One region of the Pseudomonas sp. Leaf58 genome, then DNA from elsewhere that is predicted to be linked to it. Evidence: predicted binding sites of a transcription regulator. Region 1 holds the regulator's gene; the other holds the start of a gene.
What was found. The regulator sigma-54, encoded in region 1, starts transcription at its own class of promoters, with help from an activator protein. The targets are predictions, from matches to a motif close to ANTGGCATNNANNTTGCTNT.
Positions count from the first base shown of each region.

Region 1 (14,707 bases):
TACTGCGGTAACGGGGGCGGCGCACTGGGAGGTGCTGGTGCGTGCCCGTGCTATCGAAACCCAGTGCTATCTGTTGGCTGCGGCGCAGGGCGGTACCCACCCCGGCCCACGGGAAACCCATGGCCATGCGGCGATCGTCGACCCTTGGGGGCGTATCGTCGCGCAACAAGCGCAAGGCGAAGCGGTACTGCTCGCCGAGCGCGACATTGACGAACAGGCGTCCATCCGGGCGCGCATGCCGGTGGTATCGCACCGGCGCTTTTTCTCGCAGGGCGCGTTGCGGCCTGCGCACACCTCGGAGTGACTATGAGCCAGATGTTATCCACCGTCAGCGAGCAGCTCCTGGCCCCAGGCGGCTTGACCCTGGACAGCCTGCAGAGCGTGCTGGGTGAGTTGGCCGGCCCCGGCATCGACGCCGCCGACCTGTATTTCCAGGGCCAGATTTCGGAAACCTGGGCGCTGGAAGACGGCATCGTCAAAGAGGGCAGCTTCAACCTCGACCAAGGCGTGGGCGTGCGCGCCCAGTCCGGTGAAAAGACCGGTTTTGCCTACAGCAACGCAATCAACCTCGAAGCGCTGACTTCCGCCGCCCGCGCCGCCCGTTCAATTTCCCGCGCCGGGCAAAACGGCACCGTGCAGGCTTTCCGTAGCCAGGAGGTGGCTGCGCTGTATGCCCAGGATAACCCGCTGGCGGTGCTGACCCGCGCCGAGAAGGTCGAGCTGCTCAAGCGCGTCGACGTCGCTACGCGCGCCCTGGACCCGCGTATCCAGCAGGTCAGCGTGAGCATGGCCGGGGTCTGGGAGCGCATTCTGATCGCTGCGGCCGATGGCAGCCTCGCTGCCGATGTGCGCCCGCTGGTGCGCTTCAATGTCAGTGTCATCGTCGAGCAAAACGGCCGTCGCGAACGCGGCGGGCACGGCGGTGGCGGGCGTACCGACTACCGGTTCTTCACCGAGGAAAAGGTCATGGGTTATGCCCGGGAAGCCTTGCGCCAAGCGCTGGTTAACTTGGAGGCGATCCCGGCGCCTGCCGGCACCTTGCCGGTTGTGCTCGGTTCGGGCTGGTCGGGCGTACTGCTGCACGAAGCTGTCGGCCACGGCTTGGAAGGCGATTTCAACCGCAAAGGCAGTTCGGCGTTCAGTGGCCGGATTGGCCAGCAGGTAGCATCGAAGCTGTGCACCATCGTCGACGACGGTACGCTGGAAGGCCGCCGTGGCTCACTGAGCGTCGATGACGAAGGCACCCCAACCGAGTGCACCACGCTGATCGAGAACGGTGTACTCAAGGGCTACATGCAGGACAAGCTGAACGCGCGGCTGATGGGCATGGCGGTGACCGGCAACGGCCGGCGTGAATCCTACGCGCACCTGCCGATGCCGCGCATGACCAACACCTACATGCGTGCCGGCGAAAGCGACCCGCAGGAAATCATCGCGTCAGTGAAGAAGGGTATTTACTGCGCCAACCTGGGCGGTGGCCAGGTGGACATCACCAGTGGCAAGTTCGTGTTCTCGACCAGTGAGGCCTACCTGATCGAAGACGGCAAGATTACCGCACCAGTCAAGGGCGCGACCCTGATCGGCAATGGGCCGGAGGCAATGAGCCGGGTATCGATGGTCGGTAACGACCTGGCGCTGGACAGCGGGGTAGGGACGTGCGGCAAGGACGGGCAGTCGGTGCCAGTCGGGGTGGGCCAGCCTACCTTGAAGCTGGATGCAATTACCGTAGGCGGTACTGGGGCGTGATGGCTTCGGGGGCCGATGTGAGAGCGGGCAAGCCCGCTCCCACAGGGCCTCACGACAAGGCTCAGCGCAACCCGCGCTGCAACTCGTCGAGGTCGCGGATGTACTTGAACACCTTGCGCGCAGCTGCAGGCGGCTTGTTCCGCGCCTTCTCGTGCTGGGCATGGCGTATCAGCGAGCGCATCTGCTGGCGATCGGTTTCCGGGTATTCGTTAACGAAGCGCTCGAGGTCTTCGTCGTTACCATCGATCAACCGGTCACGCCAGCGCTCTAGGCCGTGGAAACGCTCGTTGTACTGGCGGGTCGAGCTGTCCATCTGCTCGAGCAAGGCGTGGATGGCATCCAGGTCCTGCACGCGCATCAGCTTGCCGACAAACGACATGTGGCGTTTGCGGGCACCATGAGCGGTGTGCTTGCTGGCCTCGGCCAGGGCCTTGCGCAGCTCGTCGGTCAACGGCAGGCGTGCCAGGGTATCGGCCTTGAGCGTGGTAAGGCGCTCGCCGAGTTCGACCAGCGCATGCAGTTCGCGCTTGATCTGGGTTTTGCTTTTTTCGCCGTCGAAGGCGTCGTCGTTTGAATCAACCATGGTGGCAGTCCGCTAGAAATCGCCGCCATGATAACCAGTCGGGGGCCGCTTGTCCGGCCCGGTCGTAGAATGACCCTCGCCGAACGCAGAATTTGAGTGGAGAGAACCATGAGTGCAGTCCAGAGCGTAGGTCCAAAAGACCTGCCAGCATTGCAGGAGCAGGTCGAGGCGATCATCGCCGAAGCGCGCCGCCAGGGGGCCAGCGCCTGCGAAGTGGCAGTATCGCTGGAGCAGGGCTTGTCCACCACAGTACGCCAGCGTGAGGTCGAAACGGTTGAGTTCAACCGCGACCAGGGCTTTGGTATCACCCTCTATGTCGGCCAGCGCAAGGGGTCGGCCAGCACCTCGGCCAGCGGCCCTGAAGCGATCCGTGAAACCGTCGCCGCAGCCTTGGCAATTGCCAAGCATACTTCCGAGGACGAATGTTCCGGCCTGGCCGACGCGGCACTGATGGCCCGCGAGATTCCAGACCTGGACTTGTACCACGACTGGGATCTGGAGCCCGAGAAGGCCATCGAGATGGCCCTGACCTGTGAGGCGGCGGCGTTCGACGCCGACCCGCGCATCCTCAACGCCGATGGCACCACCTTCAATACCCACCAGGGCTGTCGCGTGTATGGCAACAGCCATGGCTTCATCGGTGGCTACGCGTCGACCCGGCACAGCCTAAGCTGCGTGATGATCGCCGAAGGCGATGGGCAGATGCAGCGTGACTACTGGTACGACGTGAACCGCCAGGGCAACCTGCTGGCCGACCCTCGCAGCATTGGTGTGCGTGCTGCGCAACGTGCCGCCAGCCGGCTGGGTGCGCGGCCGGTGCCGACCTGCGAGGTGCCGGTGCTGTTTTCGGCCGAGCTGGCTGGTGGCCTGTTTGGCAGCTTCCTGTCGGCCATTTCCGGTGGCAACTTGTACCGCAAATCGTCATTCCTTGAGGGGACCCTCGGCCAGCGCCTGTTCCCCGCCTGGCTGACCCTCGACGAGCGCCCGCACATTCCGCGTGCACTGGCCAGTGCGGCATTCGATGGTGACGGCCTGGCGACCTATGCCAAGCCATTCGTCGACAAGGGCGAGCTGGTGTCGTACCTGCTGGGTACTTATTCCGGGCGCAAGCTGGGGCTGCCAAGCACCGCCAACGCCGGCGGCGTGCATAACCTGTTTGTCAGCCATGGTGTCGAAGATCAGGCGGCGCTGATCCGGCGCATGGGCCGCGGGCTGCTGGTAACCGAACTGATGGGGCATGGCCTGAACATGGTGACGGGGGATTACTCCCGTGGCGCGGCGGGGTTCTGGGTGGAAAATGGCGAGATCCAGCACGCGGTGCAGGAAGTGACCATTGCTGGCAACATGAAAGACATGTTCCAACAGATTGTCGCGATCGGTAGCGATCTGGAGACCCGCAGCAATATCCACACGGGGTCGGTGTTGATTGAGCGAATGACGGTTGCCGGTAGCTAGTCTACTGCCAGTACCGGCCCCTTCGCGGGCACGCGCGCGCCTACAACGTTGGATGTAGGAGCGGGCATGCCCGCGAAGAAACCAACGCGGTGCCTGCTACCGGCTGCGCCGGTGTTCGCAGACACGCGCTCGCTTATTCGCCTTCGTCGAAGAAGTTGTTGATCAACTCGACCAGCGCGTCCATGGCGTCGGTGTCCTGCTCGCCTTCGGTATGCAGGTGCACCTGGGTGCCTTTGCCGGCCGCAAGCATCATAACCGCCATGATGCTTTTGCCATCCACCAGCTTGTCCGGTGCACGACCAACCCGCACCTGGCAGGGGAAACGGCCGGCAACGCCGACAAACTTGGCTGCCGCCCGAGCATGCAGCCCCAGCTTGTTGATGATGGTGATTTCACGGGCGGGCATGGTGGGGCGGATCCTTGGGCTAGAGGTCGCGGTGGCGGACCTGGACGTTTTTCAGGGATTGCTGCAGCAACTGGCCAAGGCGTTCGGTGATGTATACCGAGCGGTGGTGGCCGCCGGTGCAGCCAATCGCGATGGTGACGTAGGCGCGATTACTGGCGGCGAAGCGGGGCAGCCACTTGAGCAGGTAGCTGGAAATGTCGTTGAACATGTCTTCGACATCCGGCTGGGCAGCCAGGTAGTCGATTACCGGTTGCTCAAGGCCGGAGTGCTCGCGCAACTCGGGCTTCCAGTAGGGGTTGGGCAGGCAGCGCACATCGAACACCAGGTCTGCGTCCACCGGCATGCCGCGCTTGAAACCGAACGACTCGACCAGGAATGCGGTACCAGGCTCGGGCTGGTTGAGCAGGCGTAGCTTGATCGAATCACGCAACTGGTAAAGGTTCAGGTTGGTGGTGTCGATCTTCAGGTCGGCCAGGTCGGAAATCGGCCCCAGCAGGTCGCTCTCCACGCGGATCGCCTCTGCCAGCGAGCGATTGGCATTGGTCAGCGGGTGGCGTCGGCGGGTTTCCGAGAAGCGCTTGAGCAGCGTGTCTTCATCAGCATCCAGGTACAGCACGTCGCAGTGGATATGCCGGGCACGGGCTTCTTCAAGCAGTTCGGGGAAGCGCGTCAGGTGGCTGGGCAGGTTGCGCGCGTCGATCGACACGGCGACCTTGGGTTGCTGCAGCTCGGTGTTGATCAGCGCGCTTTCCGCCAGCTGCGGTAGCAGCCCGGCAGGCAGGTTGTCGATGCAGTAGAAACCGTTGTCTTCCAGGACATCGAGGGCGGTGCTCTTGCCGGAGCCGGACCGGCCGCTGACGATGATCAGGCGCATGTTCAGTGCTCGTTCTGTACGTCCAGGACAACCTGGAACAGGGCCTCGCTGCTGGTGGCCGCACGCAGGCGATCACGCACCTCTTTGCGATCGAGCATGCTGGCAATCTGGCGCAGCAGTTCCAGATGGGCATCGGTGGCGGCTTCTGGCACCAGCAGTACGAACAGCAGGTCCACAGGCGCGCCATCGATGGCGTCGTAGTCGATAGGTGCTTCCAGGTGCAGCAGGGCGCTGACCGGAGCAGAACAACCTTCAAGCCGGCAGTGCGGAATGGCGATACCATTACCGAAACCGGTCGAACCGAGCTTTTCCCGGGCGACCAATTTTTCGAAGACGTCTTGCATCTCCAGTTCTGGCACTTGGTCGGCGATGACGGTGGCGACCTTTTCCAGGGCGCGCTTCTTACTGCCGCCCGGCACGTTCACGAGGGAACGGCCGGGGGTCAGGATGGTTTCAAGTCGGATCATGGATGAGGGGGATCAGCGGGCAGCTGCACCTTGCAGCAGGCTTTGCTGTTTTTCCTTGTGTTTTTTCAGTTGGCGGTCGAGCTTGTCAGCCAAGGCGTCGATCGCTGCATACATGTCTTCGTGTTCGGCGTTGGCAACCACTTCGCCGCCGGGAATCTGCAGGGTCGCCTCGACCTTCTGCTGCAACTTCTCGACTTTCATGATGACCTGCACGTTGGTGATCTTATCGAAGTGACTTTCCACGCGAGCGAGTTTTTCAAGCACGTAATCGCGCAGTGGTTGGGTGACTTCTACATGCTGTCCACTGATATTGACTTGCATACAGCTTCTCCTTTGTTGCCCGTGCATAAAGAGGCAGGTCTTGCACCTGCCCCGCAAACGCTGTGGCTCATCTCAGGGGCTACATCAGTCGCTTGCGCTCGCTCGACGGTGCAATGCCGAGGGACTCGCGGTACTTGGCGACGGTGCGACGGGCTACCTGGATGCCTTGTGCCTCCAGTAAACCAGCGATCTTGCTGTCACTCAATGGCTTTTTCTGATTTTCCGCTGCAACCAGTTTTTTGATGATCGCGCGGATCGCCGTGGACGAGCACTCTCCGCCTTCGGAGGTGCTGACGTGGCTGGAGAAAAAGTATTTCAGTTCGTAGATACCGCGCGGTGTGTGCATGTATTTCTGCGTGGTAACCCGTGAAATGGTCGATTCGTGCATGCCCACCGCTTCGGCGATGTCATGCAGTACCAACGGTTTCATCGCTTCGTCGCCGTGGTCGAGGAAGCCACGCTGGTGCTCGACGATCTGCGTGGCGACCTTCATCAGGGTTTCGTTGCGGCTTTGCAGGCTCTTGATGAACCAGCGCGCTTCCTGCAACTGGTTACGCATGAAGGTGTTGTCGGCGCTGGTGTCGGCGCGGCGCACAAACCCGGCGTATTGCGGGTTGACGCGCAAGCGCGGGATGGCCTCCTGGTTCAGCTCCACCAGCCAGCGCTCACTGTCTTTGCGCACGATGACGTCGGGCACTACGTACTCAGGCTCGCTGGACTCGATCTGTGAACCGGGGCGCGGGTTGAGGCTTTGCACCAGCTCGATGACTTGGCGCAGCTCGTCTTCCTTGATTTTCATGCGCCGCATCAACTGGCTGTAGTCACGGCCGCCAAGCAGGTCGATGAAATCGCTGACCAGGCGCTTGGCTTCGCTCATCCACGGGGTATTGGCGGGCAGTTGGCGCAGCTGCAGCAGCAAGCATTCGCCCAAGGTGCGGGCGCCGACGCCGGCCGGCTCGAACTGCTGGATGCGGTGCAGGACCGCTTCGACTTCGTCCAGCTCGATATCCAGCTCGGGGTCAAAACCGGCGCAGATTTCCTCGAGGGTGTCTTCCAGGTAGCCCTGGCCGTTGATGCTGTCGATCAGGGTCACGGCGATCAGGCGGTCGGTGTCGGACATCGGTGCCAGGTTGAGCTGCCACAGCAAGTGGCTTTGCAGGCTTTCGCCGGCTGATGTACGGGTGGTGAAATCCCACTCGTCGTCATCATTGCTCGGCAGGCTGCTGGCGCTGGTCTGGTAGATGTCTTCCCAGGCAGTGTCGACCGGCAGCTCGTTGGGAATACGTTCGCCCCACTCACCGTCTTCCAGGTTGTCGGCACTGACGGTGCTTTCCTGGAAGCTGTTGTCCTGGGCTTCGGCGGCTGGTTTGTTCTCGGCGTTGTCCGCCATCGGGTCGCTGTTGTCGAAGTCTTCGCCGTCTTCCTGACGTTCGAGCATCGGGTTCGACTCCAGCGCTTCCTGGATTTCCTGTTGGAGGTCCAGGGTAGAGAGCTGGAGCAGGCGGATGGCCTGTTGCAACTGCGGTGTCATCGTCAGTTGCTGGCCCATTTTTAGGACGAGCGATGGTTTCATGGCTGGGGCTAATACCTTGTTCGCCGGCGCGCATGCGCCATCCACTACACGAGGGCGCCGAGGCGCCAGATCAAGCAAGTTTTATGCCTTAAATTGTAGCGTTTGCCTAGAGTACCGTAACAACTTAACCCCGGTTTCAGGGCGATTCGCCAGTACTCCAGGCGCGTGCTGGGGTCAGAGCCGGAACTCGTGGCCCAGGTAAACCTCTTTAACCAAGTCGTTGGCCAGGATGGTTTCGGCATCGCCTTCGGCGATTAACCGGCCATCATTGACGATATAGGCGGTTTCGCAGATATCCAGTGTTTCACGCACGTTGTGGTCGGTGATCAGTACACCGATGCCCTTGGCCTTGAGGTGATGGATGATCTGCTTGATGTCGCCGACCGAAATCGGGTCTACACCCGCGAACGGTTCGTCCAGCAAGATGAATTTGGGTGCGGTCGCCAGGGCCCGGGCAATCTCGACGCGGCGGCGTTCACCGCCGGACAAGCTCATGCCGAGGTTGTCGCGAATGTGGCTGATGTGGAATTCCTGCAGCAGGCTTTCCAGCTCCTTGCGCCTACCATCGCGGTCGAGGTCCTTGCGGGTCTCGAGGATAGCCATGATGTTGTCGGCCACCGACAGCTTGCGGAAGATCGAGGCTTCCTGCGGCAGGTAGCCGATGCCGGCGCGGGCGCGACCGTGCATGGGCTGGTGGCTGACGTCCAGGTTGTCGATCAGTACGCGACCCTGCTCGGCCTGGACCAGGCCGACGATCATGTAGAAACAGGTGGTCTTGCCGGCGCCGTTGGGGCCGAGCAGGCCGACGATCTGGCCGCTGTCGATCGACAGGCTGACGTCACGTACGACTTGCCGCCCCTTGTAGCTCTTGGCCAGGTGCTGGGCTTTGAGGGTTGCCATTTACTCGGCCTTCTTCTTGGGCTGGATCACCATGTCGATACGCTGACGTGGTTGGGTGACGTTGCCACCTCGCCCGGCAGTCGCCACCTGGGTCTTGGTGTTGTAGACGATTTTCTCGCCTTCGGTGGTGTTGCCCTCGTTCTCGACCTTGGCGCGATCGGTGAGGATCACGGTGTCTTTCTGTGCTTGGTACTGAATAGTCACCGCCCAGCCTTTCATCTTGTCAGGCTTGTCAGTGCTCTGCTGCTGCTCGAAGTAGGCCAGGTTGCCTACCGAGGTGACAACGTCGATGTCACCATTGGTGGCGCGCGTCATGGTCACCGTATTGCCTTTGATCATCATCGACCCTTGGGTGATGATCACGTCACCGGTATAGGTGGCCACGCCTTGCTTGTCGTCCAGGTGCGCGTTGTCGGCCTGAATACGAATCGGCTGGTCACGGTCATTCGGCAGGGCGAAGGCGCTCGCGCTTCCCAGTGCAGCGCTCAGGCTGAGCAAAAGGGGGAGGGTTTTAACGAGCCTCATACTGTCCTCTTACGTTAGAGAGCAGGTCCATCCTGCCTTCTTTCAAATACGCTTTCATGCCCTTGCCCGTGGTTGTGCCACCGGCGCCGTCGATTCTAACGGCTTGCTCGGTCTGCGCATATTGCTTCTGCGGGAATACGGTCATGCGTGAGCTGGTGATAATGGTTTCGCGTTGCTTTTCGTCGGTGCGTGCAACGCGTACCTGGTTGATCAATTCGACCTCGGTGCCGTCCGGGTTTACCTCGGCACGCTCGCTCTGGACGTGCCAGGGGTATTGGGTACCGCGGTACATGTGCAGGTCCGGTGTGGTCACCAAGGTGATTTCACTGGCCTTCATATGTTCGACCTTGTCGGCGGTCATTTCATATTGCAGCTTGCCGTCAGGCAGGTACTGCACGCTGTGGGCATTGATCGCATAGTAGTCGATGGCGCTTTCATCGACCTGGGCCACCGGCTGGTCGAGGAAGCTTTCCGGGCTGACATTCCAGTAGCCGATGGCTACCAGCACGGCGGCGATCACCGCCAGCAGCGCGATATTGCGAACTTTCTTGCTGGACATGGGCAGCCTTAAAGGTAATTGGCGTTGGCAGCGTCCAGGGTGCCCTGGGCCTGCATGATCAGTTCGCAGAACTCACGGGCGGCGCCTTCGCCACCGCGAGCCTGGGTCACGCCATGGGCGTGTTGGCGAACAAAGGGTGCGGCATTGGCCACCGCCATTCCCAGGCCGACCCGGCGAATCACCGGCAGGTCAGGCAGGTCATCGCCCAGGTAGGCGACCTGTTCATAGCTTAGGCCCAGTTCGGTCAGCAGGCCGTCAAGTACCACCAATTTGTCCTCGCGGCCCTGGTAAAGGTGCGGGATGCCGAGGTTTTTGGCGCGGCGCTCGACCACCGGCGTGTTGCGCCCGCTGATGATCGCCGTGGTCACGCCCGACGCCATGAGCATCTTGATGCCCTGGCCATCGAGGGTGTTGAAGGTCTTGAACTCGCTGCCGTCTTCGAGGAAGTACAGGCGGCCATCGGTCAGTACGCCATCGACGTCGAACACCGCCAGCTTGATGGCCTTGCCGCGCTGCATGAGGTTCTGGCTCATTCCATCGCTCCTTACATTACACCAGCGCGCAACAGGTCGTGCATGTTCAGGGCGCCGGTAGGCCGGTCGTCCTGGTCTACGACAACCAGTGCGTTGATCTTGTGGTCTTCCATAATCTTCAATGCTTCGGCTGCGAGCATTTCGGCGCGTGCGGTTTTGCCATGCACGGTCATTACCTGGTCGATCAGCGTGGTGTGCACGTCGATGTTGCGGTCCAGGCTGCGACGCAGGTCGCCGTCGGTGAAGATCCCGGCCAACTTGCCATCCGCTTCGAGGATGGCGGTCATGCCCAGGCCTTTGTGGGACATTTCAAGCAAGGCGTCCTTCAGCAAGGTGCCGCGCTGGACCTGTGGCAGGTCGTCGCCGGCGTGCATGATGTTTTCGACCTTGAGCAGCAAGCGCCGCCCAAGCGCACCCCCTGGGTGCGAAAAGGCGAAGTCTTCCGCCGTGAAACCACGGGCTTCGAGCAGTGCGATGGCCAGGGCGTCGCCCAGCACCAGCGAGGCCGTGGTGGAGGAGGTGGGGGCCAGGTTGAGTGGGCATGCCTCCTGGGCGACGCGGGCATCGAGGTTAACCTCGGCAGCCTGGGCCAGGACCGAGTCAGGGTTGCCGGTAAGGCTGATCAGCGGGATGCCCATGCGCTTGATCAGCGGCAACAGCGTAACGATTTCGGCGGTGCTGCCGGAGTTCGACAGGGCCAGGATGATATCGTTGCGGGTGATCATGCCCATGTCGCCATGGCTGGCTTCCGCGGGATGGACGAAAAACGCCGGGGTGCCTGTGCTTGCCAGGGTGGCGGCAATCTTGTTGCCGATGTGCCCGGACTTGCCCATGCCAAGCACGATAACCCGTCCCTTGATCGCCAGGATCAGCTCGCAGGCTTTGACAAAGTTTTCATCGATACGCGCCAGCAGGCCCTCGACGGCCTCGAGTTCCAGGCGCAAGGTGCGCTGGGCGGATTGGATCAGCTCGCTGGATTGGCTCATGTCAAAAAAGCAATGCCTGGTAAAAAGGCGGCGATTATAGCCGCAATGAAAGAAACCCTCACCCTTTCGATTGCCGTGGCGAATGTCCTTCATGCCTGTCGTAGGGCTGAACGACTCGTTGCCCGGCCTTGGGGAGGCGCTGTGAGCGGTGCTATAGTTCGCCGCTATTCGGCCAGCCAGGGGGCGCGTGTGCCTTCCAGACGAAGGCCGGCGTCCATTAGGACGAGGCTGCACTAGCAAGGAGTCTAGATGAGTGTGGATAGCGCCTACGCGGTCGAGTTGAAGGGGGTTACCTTCAAACGCGGTTCGCGCAGCATTTTCAGCAACGTCGACATTCGCATCCCGCGCGGCAAGGTCACCGGTATCATGGGGCCATCGGGTTGCGGCAAGACCACGTTGCTCCGGCTGATGGGCGCGCAACTGCGCCCATCCAGCGGTGAGGTATGGGTTGCCGGGCAAAACCTGCCGACGCTGTCGCGCAGCGACCTGTTCGACGCCCGCAAGCAAATGGGCGTGCTGTTTCAGAGCGGCGCGTTGTTCACCGACCTCGATGTGTTCGAGAACGTCGCGTTTCCGTTGCGCGTGCACACTCAGCTGTCGGACGAAATGATCCGCGACATCGTGCTGATGAAGCTGCAGGCCGTAGGCCTGCGCGGTGCCATCGACCTGATGCCTGACGAGCTGTCTGGCGGCATGAAGCGCCGTGTGGCGCTGGCGCGGGCGATTGCCCTGGACCCGCAGATTCTCATGTACGACGAGCCGTTCGTCGGTCAGGACCCGATTGCCATGGGGGTGTTGGTGCGGCTGATCCGCCTGCTCAACGATGCCCTGGGCATCACCAGCATCGTCGTTTCCCACGACCTGGCCGAAACCGCCAGCATCGCCGACTACATCTACGTGGTGGGTGATGGCCAGGTGCTTGGCCAGGGCACGCCTGACGAACTGATGGGCTCGGACAACCCGCGCATTCGCCAGTTCATGAAGGGCGACCCGGACGGCCCGGTACCTTTCCACTTTCCCGCGCCTGATTACCGCGCCGACCTGTTGGGGGCGCGTTGATGCGCAGAAAATCCTTACTCGAGCGGGTGCGCCTGCTGGGCCGCTCGGCGATCGACGTGCTGGCGGTACTGGGGCGTTCCTGCCTGTTCTTGTTCCATGCACTGGTCGGGCGCGGCGGCATTGGCGGCGGTTTTCAGCTGCTGACCAAGCAGCTGTACTCGGTGGGCGTGCTGTCGTTGGCGATCGTGGTCGTGTCCGGTGTGTTCATCGGCATGGTGCTGGCGCTGCAGGGCTACAGCATCCTGACCAAGTACGGCTCGGAGCAGGCGGTAGGGCAGATGGTTGCCCTGACCCTGCTGCGCGAGCTCGGCCCGGTGGTGACGGCGCTGCTGTTCGCTGGCCGTGCCGGCTCGGCACTGACCGCCGAGATTGGCAACATGAAGTCCACCGAGCAGCTGTCGAGCCTGGAAATGATCGGCGTCGACCCGCTCAAGTACATCGTTGCGCCACGCCTGTGGGCCGGTTTCATCTCGTTGCCGCTGCTGGCGCTGATCTTCAGTGTGGTTGGTATCTGGGGTGGCTCGTGGGTGGCGGTGGACTGGCTTGGCGTCTACGAGGGTTCGTTCTGGGCCAACATGCAGAACAGTGTTTCTTTCACCGATGACGTGCTTAACGGGCTGGTAAAGAGCCTGGTATTCGCCTTTGTCACAACCTGGATCGCCGTATTCCAGGGGTACGACTGTGAACCCACCTCAGAAGGGATCAGCCGTGCCACCACCAAGACCGTGGTCTATGCCTCGTTGGCAGTGCTGGGTCTGGACTTTATTCTGACCGCCTTGATGTTTGGAGATTTCTGATGCAAAACCGCACCCTGGAAATCGGTGTCGGCCTGTTCCTCCTGGCCGGGATCCTGGCGCTGCTGCTGCTGGCCCTGCGTGTCAGCGGGCTGTCGGCCAGCCCGAGCAGCGATACCTATAAAGTTTATGCCTACTTCGACAATATCGCCGGTTTGACGGTCAGAGCTAAAGTGACCATGGCCGGTGTGACCATCGGCAAGGTCACCGCCATCGATCTGGACCGTGATTCCTACACCGGTCGGGTGACTTTGCAACTGGACAAGTCGGTGGACAACCTGCCGAACGACTCCACTGCTTCGATCCTGACCGCTGGGTTGCTTGGCGAGAAGTACATCGGCATCAGCGTGGGCGGTGAAGAAGAAGTGCTCAAGGACGGCGCGACCATCCACGACACCCAGTCGGCACTGGTGCTTGAAGATCTGATTGGCAAGTTCCTGCTCAACTCCGTTGGCAAGGAACCGAAAGAAGCGCAACCGGCTAATTAAGGAGTTTCCATGATTTCCATCCTGCGACGTGGCCTGCTGGTCCTGCTGGCGGCCTTCCCCCTGCTGACCATGGCCGCGCAATCGCCCCACGACGTGATTCAGGGCACCACCACCGAACTGCTCGGCGACCTCAAGGCGAACAAGGAGCAGTACAAGACCAACCCCAACGCCTTCTACGATTCGCTGAACCGTATCCTTGGCCCGGTAGTGGACGCTGACGGCATTTCCCGCAGCATCATGACCGTCAAGTATTCGCGCAAGGCCACCCCTGCGCAGATGCAGCGCTTCCAGGAAAACTTCAAGCGCAGCCTGTTGCAGTTCTATGGCAACGCCCTGCTCGAATACAACAACCAGGGCATCACCGTCGACCCGGCCAAGGCCGATGACGGCAAGCGCGCCAGCGTGGGCATGAAGGTCACCGGCAACAACGGTGCGGTGTACCCGGTGCAATACACCATGGAAAACATCGGTGGCGAATGGAAGGTGCGTAACGTGATCGTCAACGGCATCAACATCGGCAAGTTGTTCCGTGACCAATTCGCCGATGCCATGCAGCGCAATGGCAACGACCTGGACAAAACCATCGACGGTTGGGCCGGTGAAGTGGCCAAGGCCAAGCAAGCTGCCGACGTCTCGCCAGAGAAGACCGTCAAATGAGTGAGGCCGGCGTAAGCATGGCCGCACCGGGCGTGTTGTGCCTGGCGGGTGTGCTGGACTACCGCAGCGGGCCAGTCCTGCGCAAGCAGGGCAAGGCGCTGATCGCGGCTTGCCGCGAGGCGCAGTTGGTGCTCGACTGCTCCCAGGTGCAGCATTCCACCAGCGTTGGCCTGTCGCTGCTGCTGGCTTTCATGCGGGATGCACAGGCTGCCGGCAAGGGCTGCCAGGTGCGCAGCATGCCTGATGACATGCGCGAAATCGCCGGGGTTTATGACCTCGACGAGGTGCTGGCAAGCTGATGGCCCTGAGCGGGTGATGGCCCCTCGGTCAGCGAAGCCTTCGTTGGGCTTCGCAGGCGGGGGGCTTTTTTGTATGATGGCCGACCCGTGCGCATCGGGCGCCGATTGAGGTTGAGCATGCAGGCCGTAGAAGTTAAAAGCTTCCTTGAAGAGAAATTGCCGGGTTCCCGGGTCGAAGTTGAAGGCGAAGGCTGCAACTTCCAGTTGAACGTGATCAGCGACGAGTTGGCTGGCTTGAGCCCGGTCAAACGCCAGCAGGCGATCTATGCTCACCTGAATCCGTGGATCGCCAATGGCAGCATCCATGCGGTAACCATGAAATTTTTCAGCAGCGCAGCCTGGGCTGAGCGCACCTGAGCCAACTTGGCGGCGAGATTCCAATGGACAAACTGATTATTACTGGCGGCGCTCGCCTTGACGGCGAGATCCGCATTTCGGGCGCGAAGAACGCAGCCCTGCCAATCCTGGCGGCGACCCTGCTG
Region 1 covers NZ_CP032677.1:1,020,974-1,035,680, forward strand. The annotation lists gene DV532_RS04765 (carbon-nitrogen hydrolase family protein) at 1-304, shown strand, start outside; gene tldD (metalloprotease TldD) at 307-1,746, shown strand; gene yjgA (ribosome biogenesis factor YjgA) at 1,808-2,329, opposite strand; gene pmbA (metalloprotease PmbA) at 2,438-3,784, shown strand; gene DV532_RS04785 (HPr family phosphocarrier protein) at 3,918-4,190, opposite strand; gene rapZ (RNase adapter RapZ) at 4,210-5,064, opposite strand; gene ptsN (PTS IIA-like nitrogen regulatory protein PtsN) at 5,067-5,531, opposite strand; gene hpf (ribosome hibernation-promoting factor, HPF/YfiA family) at 5,544-5,852, opposite strand; gene DV532_RS04805 (RNA polymerase factor sigma-54) at 5,932-7,425, opposite strand; gene lptB (LPS export ABC transporter ATP-binding protein) at 7,600-8,325, opposite strand; gene lptA (lipopolysaccharide transport periplasmic protein LptA) at 8,326-8,850, opposite strand; gene lptC (LPS export ABC transporter periplasmic protein LptC) at 8,837-9,409, opposite strand; gene DV532_RS04825 (HAD family hydrolase) at 9,418-9,942, opposite strand; gene DV532_RS04830 (KpsF/GutQ family sugar-phosphate isomerase) at 9,954-10,928, opposite strand; gene DV532_RS04835 (ATP-binding cassette domain-containing protein) at 11,178-11,987, shown strand; gene mlaE (lipid asymmetry maintenance ABC transporter permease subunit MlaE) at 11,987-12,784, shown strand; gene mlaD (outer membrane lipid asymmetry maintenance protein MlaD) at 12,784-13,269, shown strand; gene DV532_RS04850 (phospholipid-binding protein MlaC) at 13,279-13,926, shown strand; gene DV532_RS04855 (lipid asymmetry maintenance protein MlaB) at 13,923-14,225, shown strand; gene DV532_RS04860 (BolA family protein) at 14,343-14,582, shown strand; gene murA (UDP-N-acetylglucosamine 1-carboxyvinyltransferase) at 14,606-14,707, shown strand, end outside.

Region 2 (14,707 bases), 2.6 Mb from region 1:
GGCGACGTCGTTGCGGGTGGTGCCCGCCTGGTTGGCCTGCACCGGCTCGGCCACCTTGTTGCCCCACAGCGCCGGGGCATTGCCCTCGCTACGCGGAAACGGGCTGGTGTTGGCCGGCGTACCCTTGTTCTTCGACAGCTGACGCACCAGCACATCCTGCAGCCCGATACCACCACCCTCGCGGGACATGCTCACGGCCAGCTGCTGGTCGTACATGTCACGGTATTGCTTGACCGTCTCGGTGTTCATTGGGTTGTCGGCGGCCAGCACATCGCTGGCCTTGCGCGAAGCCTTGAGCATTTCGCTGATGAATAGCGACTCGAACTCCTGAGCCACCTTACGTACGTTAGCGTCGCTGTCGCGATCACCATGCTTGAGCGAGCTCAGGCGATTGAGGTCGGTGTAGGCGCCGCTGTCGGCGCTACCAGAAACCAAGCTCTTGCTGTTCATCGGCGCCGTCCTTAAATCACGATCAGGTCGGCCTGCAAGGCGCCGGCCTGTTTCAGGGCTTCAAGGATGGCCATTAGGTCACTGGGCGCTGCGCCCACCTGGTTCACCGCGCGGACGATTTCATCCAGCGTGGTGCCCGGGCCGAATTTGAACATCGGCTTGGCTTCCTGCTCGGCGTTAACCCGCGAACGCGGCACCACGGCCGTTTCGCCGTTGGAGAACGGCCCCGGCTGGCTGACGATCGGGTCTTCGGTGATAGTCACGGTCAGGCTGCCGTGGGTCACCGCCGCCGGCGACACCTTGACGTTCTGGCCAATGACGATGGTACCGGTACGCGAGTTGATGATGACCTTGGCCACCGCCTGGCCTGGATCGATTTCGAGGTTTTCGAGAATCGACAGGTAGTCCACGCGCTGGCTCGGGTCCATTGGCGCGGTGACCCGCACCGAACCGCCATCCACCGCCTGGGCCACACCTGGGCCAAGCAGGTCGTTGACCTTGTCGACAATGCGCTTGGCGGTGGTGAAGTCGGGGCGATTGAGGTTCAGGGTCAGGCTGTTGCCCTGGTTGAAGCCGCTCGGCACCGCACGTTCGACAGACGCACCGCCAGGGATGCGCCCGGCCGACGGAACGTTGACGGTGATCTTCGAGCCGTCACGGCCCTCGGCATCGAAGCCGCCCACCACCAGGTTGCCCTGGGCCACGGCATAGACGTTGCCGTCGATACCTTTGAGCGGGGTCATCAGCAGGCTGCCGCCGCGCAGGCTCTTGGAGTTACCGATCGAAGACACGGTAATGTCCACCACCTGGCCTGGCTTGGCGAACGCTGGCAGGTCGGCATGCACCGACACCGCCGCAACGTTCTTCAACTGCACGTTGCCGGAGCCGGCTGGCACCTTGATGCCGAACTGCGACAGCATGTTGTTGAAGGTTTGCAGGGTGAACGGCGTTTGGGTGGTCTGGTCACCCGTGCCGTTGAGCCCCACCACCAGGCCGTAACCGATCAGCTGGTTGGAGCGCACGCCAGAAATGCTGGCGATATCCTTCAGGCGCTCAGCCTGGGCCCCGAAGGCACAGGACAGGAGCAGGGTTGCGGCAATCAGCTGCCTCACGTTGAACATGGTCATTCGTACTCAGAAAGGCCAAAGCGGGCTGATGAAGAAGCGGTCCAGCCACCCGGGCTGGCTGGCATCGGCGAACGAGCCGGTACCGGAATAGGTGATGCGCGCGTCGGCCACGCGGGTGGACGGCACGGTATTGTCGGTGGCGATGTCGTCGGCGCGGATCATGCCGGCAATGCGCACCAGCTCTTCGCCGGTGTTCAGGGTCAGCCATTTCTCGCCGCGCACGGCGATGATGCCGTTGGGCAGCACCTCGGCCACGGTCACCGTGATAGAACCGGTCAGGGTGTTGCCCTGGGTCGCCTTGCTGTCGCCCTTGGTGGCGCGCTCGCCGCTGTAGCCGGCTTCCAGCGACAGGTCACCACTGCCGAACGGGTTATTGGTATTCGGCGTGGTGCCGAACAGCGAGGTCAGGCCGATGTCGGCCTTGCTGTTCTTCTGGATCTGCGAACCGGCGTTCTTGCTGGCCGATGTGCGCTCGTTGAGGGTGATGGTGATGATGTCACCCACCCGGAACGCCTTGCGGTCGCTGTACAGGTTCTGCTCGAAACCAGACTGGTAAATCGAACCGTTGTTGGCCGCTGCCGGCAACGGGGTGCGCGGCAGTACCGGCGCATAGTACGGGTCGTTAGGCTTGGGCGTCGGCGCGACGCAACCTGCCAGCAACACCGCCCCCCCCAGGGCGAAAACGGACAACAGACGCTTCATGACGCTTACCTCACGGCTACGGGTGTTACAGGGCTACGGGCTTAGAGCTGCTGGGTAACGAACGACAGCATCTGGTCGGCGGTGGAGATGACCTTGGAGTTCATCTCGTAGGCACGCTGGGTGGTGATCATGTTGACCAACTCTTCCACGGTGCTGACGTTGGAGTTTTCCAGGGTCTGCTGCAGGGTGGTACCAAAGCCGTTCAGGCCCGGGGTGCCGACTTGCGGCGCACCACTGGCGGCGGTTTCCAGGAACAGGTTGTCGCCGATGGCTTGCAGGCCGGCCGGGTTGATGAAGTCGGCGGTCTGGATGTTGCCGATCACCTGTGCAGCCGGGTTGCCGGCGGTGGTGATCGACACGGTGCCGTCCTGGCCGACAGTGAAGGTTTGCGCATCGTTCGGCACCACCACCGCCGGCTCCAGGGCGAAACCGTTGGCGGTGACGATCTGGCCATCGGAGTTCAGGTGGAAGGTACCGTCACGGGTGTACGAGACGGTGCCATCCGGCTGCAGCACCTGGAAGAAACCACGGCCGTTGACCGCCATGTCCAACGGGTTTTCCGTGGTCTGCAGGCTGCCGGTCTGGAAGTTTTTCTGGGTGCCGACGATACGCACACCGGTACCGACCTGCAGGCCCGAAGGCAGCTCGCTGTCCTGGGTGGACTGCGCGCCTGGCTGGCGCTTGATCTGGTACAACAGGTCCTGGAATTCGGCGCGATCACGCTTGAAGCCGGTGGTCGAGACGTTGGCCAGGTTGTTGGAGATGACCGTCAGGTTGGTGTCCTGGGCGGACAGGCCGGTTTTAGCGACCCAAAGAGCCGGAAGCATTTAGTGTTCTCCTCGTGCGCCTGATTTACGGCACCCGTTCAAATGTGGTTAGCCGATTTGCAAAACACGCGCCATGGCTTCATCGCCTTCCTTGGCCGCGTTCATCATTTTTACGTGCAGTTCGAACTGACGGGACAGCGCCAGCACCGAAGTCATTTCTTCCACGGCATTGACGTTACTGCCCTCCAGAAAGCCCGACACCACCCGCACGTTGACGTCGGCGGGGGCCGGTTGGCCATTGCCGGTGTGGACCAGGCCGTCCAGGCCCTTGGTCAGGCCTTTGGTATCTGGGTTGACCAGCTTGATGCGATCGACTTCGGCCATCACCCGCGGGTCTTCACCCATGGAGCGGATGCTGATGGTACCGTCGGCGCCGACTTCGACTTTTTGCTCGGGCGGGATCGCAATGGGGCCGCCGTTACCCATTACCGGCATACCGTTGCCAGCACGCAGCACACCCAGGGCATCGATGTTCAGGCTACCGGTGCGCACATAAGCTTCGCTGCCATCGGGTGCCTGCACGGCGATGAAGCCTTTGCCGGTCACTGCCACGTCGAGTTCGCGGCCAGTTTCCACCATTGGGCCTTCGCTGAAGTCGGTGGCCGGGCGCTCGGTCATGGCAAAGGCACGCGCCGGAAAGCTGTCGCCGAACACCGGCATCGAGCGCGCCTGCTCCAGGTCACGCTGAAAACCGTTGGTGGAAATGTTCGCCAGGTTGTTGGCGTGTGCCTTCTGCGCTAGCGCGTTCTGGCTGGCGCCGGTCATGGCCACATAAAGCATCTTGTCCACAGTCATCCTCCATTGCACTGGCGGTCGTTTGCCGCTCGCCGTTGCTATGTGGGCTAGGAAGCAAGTTCCGAACCAACTTGTAAAAACCCGTGAAAAGCCCTTGAATACAGGGCCTTGAGGAAACCTCCAGCAGGCCAGACGCCGGATATCCGGCGCCGTATTGCCGCTGGCGGCAAAAGGGCTGCCAGCCTCTTAGCTTGCTTCGCGGGATTCACCTGATTTAGCCGCCCTCTGTGGGAGCGGGCGCGCCCGCGAACACCGGCGCAGCCGGTGCCAGGCACCGCACTGGATGCTTCGCGGGCATGCCCGCCCCCACAGGGCCAGGTGATCGGCTACAGATGATCGCGACAACGGGCATTGTTGTAAGGCCCGGCAAAGCGCTTCCACCCCTCGCCCGGCGACCATTGCGAACACACCAGGCGCCCGTCCACTTTGCTCTCCCAACGCCACCAAGGCGCAGGGCCTGCCTGCACTTGGTACAGGCAGAACATAGCCAGCAATGCGACTATCAGCTTGCGCATGACCTCTCCTGCAAAAACGACGAACCCCTTCACAAGAAAGGGGTTCGCCTGCTTACCGCCAGCCAGCGACCATTAAGCCATCTGGATGATGGTCTGCATGATGGTGCTTTCGGTCGAAATGGTCTTGGCGTTCGCCTGGTAGTTGCTTTGCGCCTTGATCAACTCCACCAGCTCCTGCGTCAAGTTGACGTTCGAGCCTTCCAGCGAGTTGGACTCGATGGCCCCCAAGGTGCCGGTCTTCGGCGAATCGATGCCAGGGATGCCCGAGTTGTAGGTCTCGGTCCAGCGGGTACCACCAACTTGCTGCAAGCCTTGCTCGTTGGCGAAGCTGGCCAGGGCAACCTGACCGATCGCACGCGATTGGCCGTTGCTGAAGGTCGCGAACAAGATACCGGTCGAGTCGATGCTCAGATTGGACAGGGTACCGGTGGCATAACCGTCCTGGGACTGCGACATGCGCGCGGTTTCGGTGTTGTAGGAGGTGGTGCTGGCCATCGACATTTTCATGCCAGCGGCATCACCCACCGCACCATTGGCACTCCAGTTACCCGATGCATCTTCGGCCGCCGGCACCCAGCCGACCATGCTGAAGGTATTGTTGACGACGGTGAACGAGGTGCCGGCGGGGTGACCGGTATTGTCTGCCGTCATCGAGTTGACCGAACCATCACTGTTGAACGCAATGGTGCCCGTCAGTGGCTCGGTGCTGCCCGGGTTGAACGGGTTGCGCCCATCGACCAGCGTGTACATGGTCCACTCGTTGGTCCCGGTCTTGCGGTAGAACTGCTCCATGGTGTGCTCGTTACCCTGGCTGTCATACACCTTGGTCGGGAACGAACGGGTATAGGTGCTATCGTCGGACGGGTCGAACGACTTGTTCGCCACCAGCGCCGGCGAGGTCACGCCCTGGTCCTGGACGGTACCGGCAACACCGCTGGCCACCCAGTCACCCGAGGTAGGGTCCTGAGCAGCAGGCACCCAGCCATCGATGCTGAAGCCACCGTTTTTCACGGTGTACGATGCACCGCTGGGAACACCGGCGGTGTCCGCCACCATGGAACTGATGGTGCCATCGCTGCTGTATTCGATCTTGCCGGCAAGCGGCGTAGTGCTGCCCGGCTCGAACGGGTTGCGCCCGTCGATCAGGGAGTACATGGTCCACTCGTTGGTGTCGGTCTTGCGGTAGAACTGCTGCAGGGTGTGCGGGTTACCGTCGACATCATTGACGGTACTGGTGGTCGCACGCTGGTAGGTGCTCGGGTCCGCCGGGTTGAATGCAGCCATGCTCGGCGGCTTGGTGTTGTCGTACACCTGGAATGGAATCGACTTAGCCGACGAGTTCAGGTTGATACCCTGATCGATCAGCGAGGTTGGCTTGGGCTGCAAGGCCGAGGTATCGATCTTCAGGTCGGTCAGGCCGCTCTTCTGGATCTTGCCATTCGCATCAGCGGCATAGCCTTGCAGCCGCAGGTTATCAGAGGTGATTACATAGTTGTCTTTACTGGCCTGGAAGGCACCCGCACGGGTATAGACTTTCGTGCCGTTGTCCGACAGCACGAAGAAGCCCTGCCCCTGGATACCCATGTCCAGCACATTACCGGTGGTATTGACATCACCCTGGTTGAACTGCTGGGAAATGGCGGCCAGGCGCACACCGTTACCCACTTGGTTCTTGCCTACGCCCAGGCGGTTGGAGCCGGCGTAGACATCGGCGAACTCGGCACGCGACGACTTGAAGCCGGTGGTATTGACGTTGGCGATGTTGTTGCCAGTGACATCCAGTTGTTTGTTTGCCGCGTACAGACCGCTAAGGCCGATATTGAAAGACATGAATTCGCTCCTTTTGCCGCTTTAGCGGGCCTTAGATACCGATGGTTTGCACGTCGGAGAGGGACACTTTGCCAACGCCGGCAAGGTTGAGCACCATTTCCCCGGCAGCGCTGAAGCTGACGCTGGTTACCTTGGCCGGCAACAGCGTGTTCATCTGCACCGACTGGCCATCCACGGTGGTGCTGGCGGTGAAGGTATAGGTGCCCGGGTCGACTTTCTCGCCACTGTTGTTGGTGCCGTCCCAGATGAAATCGGCATAGCCGGCTTTCTGCTCGCCCACCTCGATGGTCTTGACGGTGTTGCCGTCCTTGTCCTTGATGGTGATCTTCGCTTCGCTGATGGCTTGCGGCACGACGAACTGCGCGTTGAAGCTTTCGCTGGTATCGACCACGGCCTTGTCGTTCTGCACCACCACCGAGCGTCCCACCAACGACGACGCCTGCAGGGCCTGCGACGAGGCCATGGCGCTGGTGATGGAACCGACCGACTCGTTCAGCGAGGTAATGCCTTCCAAGCTGCTGAACTGCGCCAGCTGGGCAACGAACTCACCGTTGTCCTGCGGGTCCAGCGGGTTCTGGTGCTGCATCTGGGTGACCAGCAGTTGCAGGAAGGCATCTTTGCCGAGTGAATCATTGCCGGTCTTGGACGCCGTGTCCGTGGTTTTCTTGGTGTTGGTGCCTACACCCGACGCTGCCAGCACGTCGTTGAGGTTCACACCGTTGGTATCGATTGCCATGGTCTGGTTTCCTTATCACTGACCGAGGGTCAGGACCTTCTGCATCATGGCCTTGGCCGTGTTCATCAGCTCGGCGTTGGTCTGGAACGCGCGACTGGCGGAGATCATGTCGGCCATCTCTTCAACCACATTGACGTTCGGGTAGTAGACGTAGCCGTCTTTGTTCGCCGCTGGGTGGTTGGGCTCGTAGCGCGCTTCCAGGGTGCTCTGGTCTTCGACGATGCCTTTTACCTGCACGCCCTGCCCGGCTTCACCCTGGTCTTCGAACAGCGACTGGCTGCTGCCGGCCTGCGCATTCTGAAAGGTGGTGGCAAATACCGGGTGGCGCGCGCGGTAGGTCTGGTCGATGCTCGAAGACACGGTCTCGGCGTTGGCAATGTTGGAAGCAACGGTGTTCAGGCGCGTGTTCTGCGCACTCATGCCGCTACCGGCGATGTTGAAGACACTGGAAAGGGACATGGTCATTCTCCCCGCAGGGCGGAAACCAGCCCTTTGAATTTACTGTTGAGCAAGGTGAAGCTGGCCTGGAAGCCGACGGCGTTTTCGGTGTAGTTCGATTGCTCGATCTGCGCATCCACGGTGTTCTGGTCGATCGATGGCTGCAGCGGGGTGCGGTACTTGAGGGTATCGTCAGCCGCAATGGCCAAGCCTTCGGCTTCGATGTGCCGGCTATTGGTACGGTCCATGGCGAAGCGGCCGCTTTGCTGCTTGCTGGTTTCGGCGGCAAGCACCGAAGAAAAGTCCATGTCACGCGCCTTGTAGTTGGGCGTGTCGGCGTTGGCGATGTTGTTGGCCAGCACTTCGGCACGCTGGGCGCGGAAGCCCAGGGCCTTTTCGTGGATACCAAGCGCCTTGTCGAAGCTGATGCTCATGTCGGGGAAACCTTCAGAGGTTGACCGGAATTTCGTTGAGCAAGGTATAGCAAGGGCTGTGCCAACCGCCGAAAAGGCCGAAAACATGGGCTTGCGAGGCTGGGTGGTGTCAGGGTGATGCCAGAAAAGCGGCAAAGGCCTTCCGCCTGGCGCGGCGAAAGCGGCAATTACCAGGCGGCAAAAGCGGCAATACAAAAAATTGACGTCAGCTGTTCCTGCTGTCGCCTCTTCGCGGGTGAACCCGCCTCCACAGGGCTTTGTGCATGACCTGAAGGCGGCACGGCACCCGCGAAGAGGCCACCACAGGCAAACAAAAAGGCCGGCAACTGTCACTGCCGGCCTTCTGGTTTACTTGGCCTGGTAGATGATCCCCGGGCTGCACTGCACCATCTGGTAATGGTCCGGCAAACCATTCAGCGCCTCGGAAGCGCCGAGGAACAGATACCCACCCGGCTTCAAGGTACTGTGGATACGCAACAGGATGTCCTTCTTCACTTGCGCCGAGAAGTAGATCAGCACGTTGCGGCAGAACACCACGTCGAACTTGCCCAGGCTGGCATAGCTGTCCAGCAGGTTGAACGAGCGGAACTCGACGCGGCTGCGAATCGCCGGCTTGACCGCCCAGCGCCCCGGCCCCTTGGGGTCGAAGTAGCGCTGCAGGCGCTCTTGGGACAGGCCGCGGGCAATTGCCAGGCTGTCATACTCGCCGGTCTTGCAGTTGGTCAGCATGGTGCCGGACAGGTCGGTGGCAACGATCTGCGCCCCCATCTTCAGCTGGCCGAGGTTGCTGCGCTCGAACTCGTCGATGGCCATCGAGATGGAGTACGGCTCCTGCCCCGAAGAACAGGCGGCCGACCACATGCGCAGGCGCTGGCCGGGGTTGTTGCGAATGAACTCCGGAATGACCTTGTTCTTCAGCACTTCGAACGGGTAGGTATCGCGAAACCACAGGGTCTCATTAGTGGTCATGGCATCTACCACCTGCTCACGCAAGCCGCCACGCGGCTGGGCCTGAATGCGCTGCACCAGCTCGCCCAGGCTCTTGATACCCTGTTGTTCCATCAGCTTGTTGAGACGGCTGGACACCAGATACTGCTTATTCTCGCCCAGCAGGATGCCACAGGCTTTCTCCAGGAAGACCCGGAACTGTTCGAAATCTAAATTACCCGTAGACACTACTGCCGCCTCTTTTAAATCACTGGTGCCGGGGCATGCCCCGGCTGCTTCAATGCGCTGCCTTGATCCGGTCGACTACCCGCTGGGCCAGGTCGTCCGGCTTGAACTTGGCCAGGAAGTCATCGGCGCCGACCTTCTTGACCATCGCCTGGTTGAACACCCCGGAAAGCGAAGTATGCAGGCAGATGTGCAATTTTTGCATGCGCGGATCGCTGCGGATCTCCGCCGTTAGCGTGTAGCCGTCCATTTCCGGCATTTCAATGTCCGAGATCATCATCAGGAACTCTTCTTCCGGCTTCTTGCCCTCGTCCACCAGCTGGCGCAGGTAGTTCAGGGCCTGACGGCCATCGTTGAGCGCCACCACCTCCACCCCTACGGTCTGCAGGCAACGGCTGACCTGCTTGCGCGCCACCGACGAGTCGTCGACGGTCAGCACCCGCAGCAGCACGGCTTTGTCCTGCACCTCGGCGTCGATCACTCCAGCCGATACCGACTCCGACGACGGCGACACTTCGGCCAGCACCTTCTCCACGTCGATGATCTCGACCATGCGCTTGTCCACCCGCGTAACCGCCGTCAGGTAGTGGTCGCGGCCAGTGCCCTTGGGTGGCGGATGGATTTCTTCCCAGTTCATGTTGACGATGCGCTCTACCGAATGCACCAAAAAGCCCTGGGTCTTGGTGTTGTACTCGGTGATGATCACGAAACTTTTACGCGTTTCTTCCTGCAGCGGCCGCAACCCGGTGGCCATCGACAAGTCGAGGATCGGGATAGTCGCCCCGCGAATGTTGGCAACGCCGCGCACCACCGGGTGCGCCTTGGGCAGCAGGGTCAGCGCAGGGCATTGCAGCACTTCCCTGACCTTGAATACGTTGATGCCGTAAAGCTGTTCGCCATTGAGGCGGAACAGCAACAATTCCAGGCGATTCTGCCCGACCAGCTGCGTGCGCTGGTTGACCGAATCCATAACACCCGCCATGCCAGACTCCTTAACCTTTCAGCCTTTCGTTGCAACTCAAGTAGCGAGTCGGCACGGGCTTTGCTTTTTTGAGGGTCATGTACACGAAAACGACATTTTCCCGACGATTGACACGCCTGCTGACGGGCTCGCTGGCCACGCTGTGCCTGCTGGCGCCCGGCGTTCGCACGGTAGCGGACGCGTTTACCTTGCCTGAACAGCTTATCGGTGTCACCCAAGGGTTTCTTGAATTCACCGTCGAAGATTACTTGGCAACCACCCACACCGCCGCCCGCTACGAGATCCAGGTCAACCCGTTGGACCCGCGCTTGCGCATGCCGCTGTGCAGCCAGCAGCTGGACGCCTCGCTGGAAAGCCCGGCCCAGCCGTTGGGCCGAGTGACGGTCAAGGTGCGCTGCGCAGGCACGGCACCGTGGACCGTGTTCGTGCCGGCTACCGTGCGGCTGTTCCGGGATGTGGTGGTGATGACCCGCCCACTCAAGCGCGACAACGTGGTGGGCGAAGGCGACGTGGCCTTGCGCGAGCGCGACGTCGGCACCCTGGGCCAGGGGTTTCTGACCGAGCTGGACCAAGCGGTGGGCATGAAGATGCTGCGGCCCACGGTGATCGACCAGGTGCTTACCCCGCAGCACCTGGAACAGGCCGAGGTCGTGCGCAAGGGCGACCACGTGGTGATCATCGCCCGCAGCGGCAGCCTGAGCGTGCGCATGCCCGGCGAAGCACTGAGCAAGGGCGGCCTCAGCGAGCAGATCCGAGTACGCAACCTCAACTCCAAGCGGGTGGTCAAGGCCCGGGTAACCGGGCCCGGCCAGGTCGAGGTGAGCATGTAGCCACAAGGATTGCACTGGCGATGAGGAAGCGCTTTTCCTAAACTGTGTCAGAAACGGGTTCGCGAGCTTGCTGACAGGCGGCTGTGCATTTGTGCCTAAAGTTTTTTTCGGGTTGGCCGAAAACAAGGCAAGCGTCCAAATACCCAGAGGTTTCTGATCATGGTCATCGACTTCAGTCGTTTAAATAACTCTCCGTCCGTCACGGGCGGCGTGCGCAGCACCAGCGCGCCCGGCAGCGCCGAAAAACCGGCAGCCAGCCAGGACGCGGTGAAAGACACCAGCGCCAGCGGAGAAGCGGTACACCTCAGCCAAGAGGCCCAGCAGTTGCAGAAGATCAGCGAGAAGCTGCGCGACGAACCGGTGGTCAACAGCGCCCGTGTGGCCCAGTTGAAACAGGCAATCGCCGACGGCAGCTACCAGGTCGATGCCGGCCGGGTCGCCAGCAAACTGCTCGATTTCGAAGCCCAGCGCTGACCGTTCGGCGCGCTGACTTCATGGACGCTAGAAAAACCAAGAGTTAGCCATGCACGACATCACCTTGCTGCAACTGATCGAAGACGACATTGCCCCGATGCAAGAACTGCTCGATCTCTTGCAGAAAGAGGCCGTTGCACTGCATGGCCGCGACATGGCGCCACTGGAGAACATCCTGGCCCGCAAGCAGTCTTTGATCGTGCTGCTGGAGCAGCAAGGCCTGCGCCGTAACAACCTGCTCACCAGCCTTGGCCTGAGCGCCAATCGCGCCGGGGTAGAGGCCGTGGCAGCACAATCGCCGAACGGCGAACTGCTACTGCAGCAGCTCGACGTGATCAGCCAGTTGATGCAGGCCTGCCAACAGCTCAATGAGACCAACGGCCGGATCATCCAGGTGCAGCAACACGTCACCAGCAATCAGGTCAGAATCCTCATGGGCGGCGATTCACCCTCGCTCTATGACAGCCGCGGCAGCACCTCGCCGCTGGCCAAGCCACGGGCCCTCAGCCAAGTGTGATTTTTCTATTAAGGCACGGAACATACTGGCAAAATGCCGTTACTTGCGTGTGTTGCTTTTGCCTGGAGAACGATAAGCCGTGTTCAATGAATCCGATGCCCCGCAACCGCCAAAGGTGCTGAACACCCCTTTGGAAATTGCGGCCAACTTGCGGCAACTGCAGGAAAGCCACGACCCGCTGATCATCACCTTCCATGACCGCAGCCAGCGCTTCCAGAGCTATGTGGTGCATGTAGACCGTGACAGCAACACCCTGGCGCTGGACGAGATGATCCCACGCGACGGCGAGAAGTTCATCGAGAACGGCGAACACTTCCGTGTCGAAGGCTTTCATGATGGTGTGCGCATCGCCTGGGAATGCAACCACGCGCTGAAGATCAGCGAAGTCGACGGCCACCGCTGCTACCGCGGCGCCATGCCCGTGGAGATGACCTACCACCAGCGCCGCAACGCCTTCCGTGCCGCACTGAAGCTGTCGCAGCTGGTCGATATCATCCTCGATGGCGCCCACCTCAAAGGCAACGGCGCGCTGCGCGGCAAGCTGCTGGACATTTCGGCCACCGGTTGCAAATTGCGCTTCGAGGGCAATGTCGAGGAGCGCCTGCAACTGGGCCAGGTGTACGAGCGCTTCAAGGCCAGCAACCCGCTGGGCCTGGTCGACACCATGGTCGAGTTGCGTCACCTGCACTATGAAGAGCGGATCAACACCACCTTTGCCGGTGTGCGCTTCCATAACCTCAGTGGGCAGGCACAGCGCAAGATCGAAAGCTTTGTGTACCAGTTGCAGCGTGAGGCGCGGCGGTTCGACAAGGACGATTATTGATCGTCGGCTCAATAATGCAAAAACGCCACCTATCGAGGTGGCGTTTTTGTTTGTGCTGTTCCTGTGCTGGCCTCTTCGCGGGCAAGCCCGCTCCTACAAGGGCGGCGCTATCGTCAGGCTTGCTCGGGACCCTGTGGGAGCGGGCTTACTCGCACAGAGGCCGGTACAGGTTTACACCGATTTGCTGACCTCACCTTCCGGCTCAGGCTCTTTTTCAGCCCCCTTCTCTTCCGCCTCGGTATCCTCCGCCGCCACCGGCGCCTGCATCATGTCCTGCACTGTCTGCTCATCCACCCGTGGGTCCAGCGCCGCCGACAACGGCGAACCGGCCGCCGGCATCGCCACGTGGCCCAGCGGCGCGTCCTGCACTTGGTGCAGCCCGGTCACCGCCTTCGGCCGGATGCGCCATACCAGCACCAGCGCGAAGAACACGAAGAAGGCATACAGCATTTGTGCGCCCAACACTTTCATCAGCACACCCGCCGCCAGCGGCCCGATGCACGCGCCCACGCCATAGGTCACCAGCAGCATCGCCGTCAGCGACACCCGCCGCTCGCTTTCCACATGGTCGTTGGAAAACGCCACCGCCAGCGGGTACAGGCAGAACTGCAACAGCGAAATCAGGAAGCCGATGCCGAACAGCAACTCCAACGGCACACTGGGCAGTATCGCCAACGGGGCAGCGGCCAAGGCCAAGCCTATTGCCACGCTGCGGATCAGCACCGCACGGTCGTAGCGGTCGGATAACCACCCCAACGGCCACTGCACCAACAAGCCGGCGAAAATACAGCTACCCATGAACAGACCAATCTGCTCAGTCGTCATGCCTTGACTGGACGCATACAAGGGCGCCAGGCCATAGAACGAGCCAACGATCAACCCCGAACCCAGCACCGTGCTGAGCGACTGCGGCACGCGCTTGATGAAGAATTTCGGCTCCATCGGCGCCGGCCGCAGCGGCGCCGGGTGAATGCGCCGAGTCATCGCCACCGGCACCAGGCACAGGGCAAAGCACATCGCTACCAACATCAGCAGTTCAGGGCCGAGTTGCGGGTGCACCACCAGGATCAATTGGCCGAGCACCAACCCCAGGTACGAGGCAATCATGTAGCCGCTGAACACCGCGCCACGGTGCTTCACGTCGGCTTGCTCGTTCAGCCAGCTTTCGATCACCATGTACTGGCACATCATCCCCAGGCCAACGATGATCCGCAGCCCGACCCAGGCTGGCAGCCAATTGGTCATGCCATGGCCGAGCACCGCAGCACAGACGATACCGGCGCAGGTGGCATAGGCGCGGATGTGCCCGACCCGGCCAATCAGCCGGTGGCCGACCTTGCCGCCGACCGCCAAGCCAAAGTAGTTGGCCGCCATCAACGCACCTACCCACAGGCTATCGACATGGTCGGCCGCCAGGCGCAGGGCCAGGTAGGTACTGAGCAGGCCTGAGCCGATCAACATCATCAGCGCGGCGAAATACAACGACTGAAAAGGCTTCCATACATTTCGCATACGTCCCGTGAAGCTCCCTGGTCAGGTGGCGGTTGGGTGCTAGCAGCATAAGGGTAAAAACCGCCTGGTGCAGGCCCCCGGTTGCGATTTAGGGCTAGGAGGGCGCACCCGGTGTCGGTCGTGTCGCGATCAGGCTTGTGCCGCCAGCACCCGGCGTTCCCACGGTGTGATTTCGTCGAAGAAATCGGTCAGTTCCAGGGTCTTGCTGGCGATGTAGCCTTCGATGAACTCGCTGCCGAACAGTTCCCGCGCCAGCGTGCTGTGCTTGAGCCGCTCCAGCGCGGCATGCAGGGTGCACGGCAGGCTCAAGTGCTCCGGCACCTGGAATTCACCCTGGATGGCCGGTGATGGCTGCAAGCGCTGCTCGATGCCATGCAGCCCGGCGGCCAGGCTGGCAGCGATGGCCAGGTACGGGTTGGCATCGGCGCCCGGTAGGCGGTTTTCCACCCGCCGGGCTACCGGCGCGCTGGCCGGGATGCGCAGGCCTGCGGCACGGTTGTCCTCGGACCAGCAGGCATTGTTCGGCGAAGCATAGGGGTGAC
Region 2 covers NZ_CP032677.1:3,818,556-3,833,262, forward strand. The annotation lists gene flgJ (flagellar assembly peptidoglycan hydrolase FlgJ) at 1-450, opposite strand, end outside; gene DV532_RS17740 (flagellar basal body P-ring protein FlgI) at 462-1,571, opposite strand; gene flgH (flagellar basal body L-ring protein FlgH) at 1,584-2,279, opposite strand; gene flgG (flagellar basal-body rod protein FlgG) at 2,321-3,106, opposite strand; gene flgF (flagellar basal-body rod protein FlgF) at 3,155-3,895, opposite strand; gene DV532_RS17765 (hypothetical protein) at 4,228-4,416, opposite strand; gene DV532_RS17770 (flagellar hook-basal body complex protein) at 4,489-6,246, opposite strand; gene flgD (flagellar hook assembly protein FlgD) at 6,278-6,982, opposite strand; gene flgC (flagellar basal body rod protein FlgC) at 6,998-7,441, opposite strand; gene flgB (flagellar basal body rod protein FlgB) at 7,444-7,854, opposite strand; gene cheR (protein-glutamate O-methyltransferase CheR) at 8,203-9,030, opposite strand; gene DV532_RS17795 (chemotaxis protein CheV) at 9,080-10,009, opposite strand; gene flgA (flagellar basal body P-ring formation chaperone FlgA) at 10,087-10,839, shown strand; gene flgM (flagellar biosynthesis anti-sigma factor FlgM) at 10,999-11,313, shown strand; gene DV532_RS17810 (flagella synthesis protein FlgN) at 11,363-11,830, shown strand; gene DV532_RS17815 (flagellar brake protein) at 11,910-12,653, shown strand; gene DV532_RS17820 (MFS transporter) at 12,825-14,165, opposite strand; gene DV532_RS17825 (glutamine synthetase family protein) at 14,295-14,707, opposite strand, start outside.
Region 2: flgB (flagellar basal body rod protein FlgB) is a predicted target of sigma-54. The motif match lies at 7,901-7,920, and genes of this name have one in related genera.